One region of the Glutamicibacter sp. X7 genome, then DNA from elsewhere that is predicted to be linked to it. Evidence: riboswitches for the same ligand, from Rfam matches in the RefSeq annotation. Region 1 holds a riboswitch; the other holds the start of a gene.
The links. A riboswitch is a leader RNA that binds a small molecule or an ion and turns the genes downstream of it on or off. The one in region 1 is predicted to bind S-adenosylmethionine.
Positions count from the first base shown of each region.

Region 2: it holds a riboswitch for S-adenosylmethionine, as region 1 does, so the genes downstream of both, ACYU0X_RS03665 (O-acetylhomoserine aminocarboxypropyltransferase/cysteine synthase family protein) here and ACYU0X_RS16730 (flavin reductase family protein) in region 1, are expected to answer to the same signal.

Region 1 covers NZ_CM142678.1:3,525,803-3,529,205, reverse strand. Annotated here, with positions in the region: gene ACYU0X_RS16740 (mycothiol transferase) at 1-204, opposite strand, end outside; gene ACYU0X_RS16735 (DUF1345 domain-containing protein) at 341-1,054, shown strand; SAM riboswitch class IV at 1,199-1,314, shown strand; gene ACYU0X_RS16730 (flavin reductase family protein) at 1,383-1,898, shown strand; gene dnaB (replicative DNA helicase) at 2,378-3,403, shown strand, end outside.
Region 2 covers NZ_CM142678.1:724,811-728,213, reverse strand. Annotated here, with positions in the region: gene ACYU0X_RS03670 (cystathionine gamma-synthase) at 1-805, opposite strand, end outside; gene ACYU0X_RS03665 (O-acetylhomoserine aminocarboxypropyltransferase/cysteine synthase family protein) at 802-2,127, opposite strand; SAM riboswitch class I at 2,411-2,501, opposite strand; gene ACYU0X_RS03660 (LysR family transcriptional regulator) at 2,735-3,403, opposite strand, start outside.

The sequences.
Region 1 (3,403 bases):
GTCCTGCGCTCGCTCGCCGTGTGTGATCAGCGCGCACCACCCCAGCTCCAGTTCAATGGCTAACCGCAGGGGATCTTGGAGACTGGGCCCTCCGGGGTGGGGCCGATGGGTAAATCCCTGCTCGTCGAGATCTACGTAAGCCTCGCGCAAGAGCGAACGGCTGTCTCCCAGGGCGTCGAGCAGGTCAGGAATCTCGGTGTGCATACTGGCTCCATTCGGGGTCGCCACCGGCGGTGTACTTGCACTATAGCCATTAAGACACGCCCCTGAACGGGGCTTATTTCGCGAAACAATGGCGCAATGCACCTCATGTCATCTCGTTCTGTGCGAGAGTTGAGCTATGAAATCGGCCAAGCGAACCTTGCGCGCGCGGTGGCGCCGGCTTGCCTTCGATGACGGCTTCCGGCTCGCGGTAACCTCGCTACCGCTCTTGCCTGCGCTCCTTATCGGTTCACTACTTTCCCGCTCCGACATAAATGGTGCGGCGTTGCTGGTCACCGCTGTTGGCGGTGGCTTGGCCTTGGCACTGGTGCTTAATCTTGGCTGGACACATTGGTTATATACCCGCACCGACCCACGTCTGCTCGAACGCATCGCGCGCTACCAATGGCAGCACGGGCCGAGCCAGTTGAGCCGATTCATGGGCGCACACGACGCGCAGGCGTGGTCCCTCTCGCTTGCCCTAGCCTCACTCGTGGTGGCTATCTGCCTGGTCCTCACGCCATGGGACAGCCCCAGTGCGCTCGTACCCGCGCTGGTTATCGTAACGGCCGCGGCCAGTTGGGTTTCGGTGGGTTACACTTTCGCCTTGCAGTACTTCCGGCTAAATGCCGCCGGTGAACACATTGACTTCGACATCCGCGAGGCACCGGACTTCGGTGACTTTCTTTCCATGGCGCTGATGGTCTCGGCCGCGGGAGCCTATAACGGAGGCACCCCGCGCACCCGCCAGGGCCTGCGCACCATTCGGACGCATACCTATGTGGCCTTTCTCTTCAACACCGCGGTGCTGGCGATGATTATCTCGCTGATCAGTGGCAGCATTTTGGGCTGAGCCCGCTTACGCCTTGTGAACAACGAAGATTACGCGGCGCGAGTCCGTGAGTGACGCGGCGGGTCGAATAAACCGGTGAATATTGAGCTTTGCTACGCAGTTTGTTTGACCCTCGCGTCATGTAGCCCATATTGTTCTTAACAGAATCAAGAGTGTCGACATCTAGCCCTGGCTTGTCGGCCGGCAACCCTCTCAACGGTAGTGGGGTGCTCCAGGTGACGATTCGGTCCCGTACTGGCCGTGCGGGGCAAGTACCGCACATCGAGACGAAAACCATGGAAACCCGCGGTCTCGTGCCGCAGAGCGTCCATGTCACGCATCGGTGGGCATGAGAACGAAGGATAAAACCTTGCCGCTGAACTACGATCTCGATTCTCACTCCCTGCGTACGGTCTTTGCCCGACACCCCTCAGGAATTGCAGCCCTGTGCGCCACCGTAGATGGGCGCCAAGAGGGATTCGTGGCGTCCTCCTTTACCGTTGGGGTCTCTCTCGAGCCACCGCTGGTGATGTTCGCTGTGCAAAAGTCCTCGCGAACCTGGCCTCGGTTGCGGCGGGCTGGACGCATTGGAATCTCGGTGCTCAGTGAACGCAACGAGTGGGTGTGTGCCCAGTTGGCGTCGAAGCATGGCGACCGCTTTGCCGGCGTCTCCACCGAAGTTACCGCCGACGGGGCCTTGTTGCTGGATGACTCGGCCGCCCACTTTGAAACCTCGATCTACTCCGAGGTCGATGCAGGCGATCACTGGGTGGTGCTACTGCGCGTGCATGCGCACCGGGTGGCCGAGCATGACCCGGTCGTTTTCCATGACTCGGCCATTCGCCGACTGCCCGCGCTTGTCTAGGGTCACACGCCCGACTCTGCATAAGGTATGAAAAGATTCCACATAGTTATCCACAATCCAGTGGATAACTTGTTGATAAGGGGTTGAAAACCTGTCTAAAGCCCCGGAAACGCGGTGATTCGCTGTGGACAGGCGATATCTACAGGCTGAATAACTGTGAAAAATAAACTTGTATCCACAGTACCCATTTTCTAAACGGCCTTGTCAGATGGCTATTGACAAGATGTGATTTTAATAATCCACAGAGTTCTCCCCAAGTCGTAAACAGCGAATCCACAGGGGCTTCACCTTTATCCACATATTTTGTGGATAAGTGGGTTTCGATCCGTGGTAAACGCGCCTATCGTTGGCACAGGGCGGACGAATATCCACAATGTCACGACTCAACCTGTCGGTAACGCCTGACAGTGTTGGTGAGTTGGTTAAAAGGTGGGGGCAGAGCCGCCCGGGTGGAACTCAAGGGGATGGAAGTGTCAGTTATGAGCGCTGAGCCGACGTACGAAAGCCGCGACGCGGATGCGGGGCGCACACCTCCACAGGATCTGGCCGCCGAGTCTTCCGTGCTGGGCGCCATGATGCTTTCCAAGGATGCCATCGCCGACGTCGTCGAGGTGGTGCGCGGTGCGGACTTCTACCGTCCCGCCCACGAATTTATCTATGAGGCCATCGTGGACCTGTATGGTCGCGGTGAGCCGGTCGATGCGGTGACCGTGGCCGATGTGCTGACCAAACGCAATGAGCTGGCGCGCGTAGGTGGCGCCGCCTACCTGCACAATCTGGTCCAGCAAGTCCCCACGGCAACTAACGCGGCCTACTATGCGGAGATCGTGCGTGAACGTGCGGTGTTGCGCCGCCTGGTGGATGCCGGTACGCGCATTGTGCAAATGGGCTACTCACCCGATGGCGAGGTCGATGCCATCGTCAACGAGGCCCAGGCCGAGGTCTACAAGGTCGCCGAAAACCGCAATTCCGAAGACTATGTGCGCCTGAGCGACATCATTGAAGGCACCGTCGATGAGATCGAGAACGCCGCTAACGCCGGCGATGGCATTACCGGTGTGCCTACCGGCTTCTACGAATTCGACGAGCTGACCCAGGGCCTGCAGGGCGGACAGATGATTATCATCGCGGCTCGCCCGGCGGTGGGTAAGTCCACCTTCGCCCTGGACTTCGCACGCTCGGCAGCCATCAAGCACCGTATGGCCACCGTGTTCTTCTCGCTGGAAATGGGCCGCAATGAAATCGCCATGCGCCTGCTCTCCGCCGAGGCCTCCATTCAGCTGCAGGCGCTGCGTAAGGGCGATGTGGCCGATGAGCAGTGGACCAAGATCGCTACCACCATGGGACGCCTCAACGAGGCGCCGTTGTTCATCGACGACTCACCGAATATGTCGATGATGGAGATTCGCGCCAAGTGCCGTCGCCTGAAGCAGCGCAATGAGCTACGCATGATCGTGCTGGACTACCTGCAGCTGATGAGCTCGGGAAAGCGTGTCGAATCGCGT
Region 2 (3,403 bases), 800 kb from region 1:
CGGTGGCGCAGTGCCGTTCCATGCGCAACCCCAGGGTTTTCAGCCCGCGGGCGGCCAGATAGTTATCCTGCGGCCCGGAGACCGCGCCGCCGGCGAATTGCTGGTAGCCCACGGCCTCGGCCAGCGACTGTCCGCGGTGCAGATAGTCGGCGACGATGACCGCACCGCCGAGCACGTCGGAATGCCCGCCAATGTATTTGGTGGTGGAGTGCACCACCGCATGCGCCCCAAAATCCAGCGGGCGTTGCAGGTAGGGGGTGGCGAAGGTGTTATCGACGACGAGCAGCGCCCCGGCTTCGTGGGCCAGCGCGGCCCACCCGGCGATGTCGGCGATGCCCAGCAGCGGATTGGAGGGGGTTTCCAGCCAGAGCAGGGCGGTGTTTGGGCGCAGCGCGCCGCGCACCTGATCGAGGTTGGTGATATCCACGGTGCTGGCACTGATCCCCCACTTGTGGTGTAACCGGGTGATCAGCCGGTTGGTGCCGCCGTAGCCGTCGGCGCCGAGCACAATGTGATCGCCCGGGGCGAGCACGGCGCGCAGCAGGGCGTCTTCGGCGGCGATGCCGGAGGCGAAGGAGAAACCCGCGGCCCCGCCTTCGAGGGCGCTGAGCTGCTCTTCGAAGCCGCCCCGGGTGGGGTTGGAGCCGCGCGAGTATTCATGCCCGGCACGCAACACGTTGATGCCGTCTTGGATGAAGGTGCTGGTTTGGTAGATGGGCGGGATGACCGCCCCGGTGTGCGGGTCTTTGCCTTGGCCGGCGTGGACGGCCAGGGTGTTGAATCCGTGGCGTGGTGAGGTGCTCATGCGAAGGCTCCTTCCGGGGCGAGGGTGATCTGTGCGGCGGCGTGATCCAGGGCCTGGAACAGGTCGGCGATGAGGTCGGCCGGCTCCTCGAGACCGATGGATAGGCGCAGCGTTGCCTTGGAGAGTCCGGCGGCGGCCAGTTGTTCGTCGTTGAGTCGACAGTGGGTCATGGTGGCCGGGTGGACCACCATCGAGCGCACGTCGCCGATGTTTGCGGCCAGGGTGAAGAGCTGCAGGGCGTCGAGCACCGGGGAGACCAGGGAGGCGTCGGCCAGTTCGATGGCCAGCACGCAGCCGGTGCCGCGCGGGGCGACGTGGGCGGCCAGCTCGTGGTCCTGGTGCCCCGGCTGGCTCGGGTGGTGCACCCGGCGCACCAGCGCGTGCCCGGCGGCGGCCTCGGCAAGTTCCAGCACGGTACGCTGCACCCGTTCGGTGCGCACATTGAGCGTCTCGATGCCGGTGAGAATGCCGGAGGCGGCGGCCGGCGACAGCGAGGGCCCGAGGTCATGCAGGAATTTGGAGCGCACCAGCATGGCGTAGGCGGCGCTGCCGTAGCGTTCGAGCAGGGAGTACTGCCCGTAGCGCGGACGCGGCGCGGCGATCTGCGGCCAGCGTGCGGCGTCGGAGAAATCGAAGGTTCCCGCGTCGACGACCAGTCCGCCAAGCACCTGGCCGTGTCCGGCAAGCGCCTTGGTGGCCGAGTGCACGACGATATCGGCCCCGTGCTCGATCGGGCGGTAGTTCGCGGGGGTGGCCAACGTGTTGTCGACGACCACCGGAATGTTGTGGCGGTGTGCTAGCTCGGAGAGTCCCTGCAGGTCGAGCAGCGTGCACAGCGGGTTGGAGACCGATTCGACGAAGAAGGCGCGGGTGTCCTCTTCGATGGCGTCGGCCCAGGCGCTGAGGTCTTCCGGGTCGACAAAGCTCACGCGGATTCCGAAGTCGTTGAAGGAGTCGGTGAACAGGTCCACGGTGCCGCCGTAGAGCTTATTCGAGGCGACGATGTGCTTCGCGCCCTGGGTCAGCGCCAGCAGCGAGAGGGCGACGGCGGCCTGCCCGGTGGCGGTGGCCACCGCTTGGGCCCCGCCTTCGAGGGTGGCGACGCGTGCTTCGAGGGCAGCGACCGTGGGATTGCCGGTGCGGGAGTAGGTGAATCCGGGTTCGCGCAACGCAAATTTTTCGATGGCCTCGGCGTGCGAGCCGAATTCGTAGGCCGCGGCGGCGTAGACCGGGACGGTGAGTGGACGGTAGGGGCCCTCGGGCGAGTATCCGGCGTGGACTGCTGAGGTGGCCCCGTGCCAGGTGCTGTTCGGCTGTGACATATGTGCGTGTTCCTTGCCGGTTGGATGTCGGGTGGGGTGGGCGGAGATCAGGCGTGCGCGCTGATGCGCATGCCGGTGCGTTGCATACTGGTGGCGACGTGGCGCACCGGTGCGTGTTGGCCCGGTGGCGATGCCATTGCTTCGCTCATGTCTCCTCCTCGTTTCTCGTCACACGAGGGAGTGCACCGATCGGCGTCTATGCGAGGTACCTGGTAGGGAGGGTTGCTGCCCTCCCCTTCACGGTACGAGGCACAGCGCAACGTCCAAGGGCGTTGTCGGAACTGCTCCATCGTTCCTGGCGGTAGCACCTTTCGGTTTCCCGATGGTTGCTGCGACGTCGACGAGCCAGATCTCTCGGTCGCTCTTGATGGGGTGTTGTATGTCCATGGTTCGGCATGGGCGCCCGACGAGGCAAACGGCACCGAACCCCGTGCTTCACACAACGCCAATCCGCGTCATATGTCGCAGTGTCGTCATATTGACGGCCCGGTTAACGCCTCTTTATGACATGCGCGGTGAGCCAAAATCCGCGAAATTCCGGGGTCTAAGCGCCAAAAGATGTCGCGCCGGGTCGCCCGATGACAGTTCATGACGCGCAGGGAAGACGTCAGCCGAGCAGGTGAACTCCGAAGCTCGCGACCACCGAACGCACCTCGTCGAGGTAGCGCTGGGCCTGGTCGGTGAGCGGGACCGCGGCGTGGTCGATCCAGCCGATCTCGATGCGTTCGTCCACATCCAGCGGGATGGCCACGATCGAGGGGTCGAGTTCGTCGCTGATGATGCCGGTCGAGATCGTGTACCCGCCGAGTCCGATCATCAGGTTGAAGATGGTTGCACGATCGGAGACCCGAATTTCGCGTTTGCTCGAGAGCGTGGAGAGGATTTCCTCGGCGAAGTAGAAGGAGTTGCTCGCCCCCTGGTCGAAGGTGAGCCGCGGTAGCTCCTCGAGATCTTCGAGGGTCGCCCGCTCCCGCGAGGCCAGCGGGTTGCTACGCGAGATGAAGATGTGCGGGTCGGCGAGGAATAGCGGGTGGAACACCAGCCGGGACTCGCGCAGCAGTTTGTCGATGACCTTTCGGTTGAAGTCGTTGCGGTAGAGAATGCCGATTTCACTGCGTAGTGTGCGGACATCTTCGATGATGTCCTCGGTGCGTGTCTCGCGCAGCGAGAACTCGTACTGCTCGGCCCCGCTGGCCTGGACCATCTTCACGAAGGCATCGACGGCGAAAGAATAGTGCTGGGTGGAGATCCCGAGGAGGCGGGGTGCCGGCGGCCG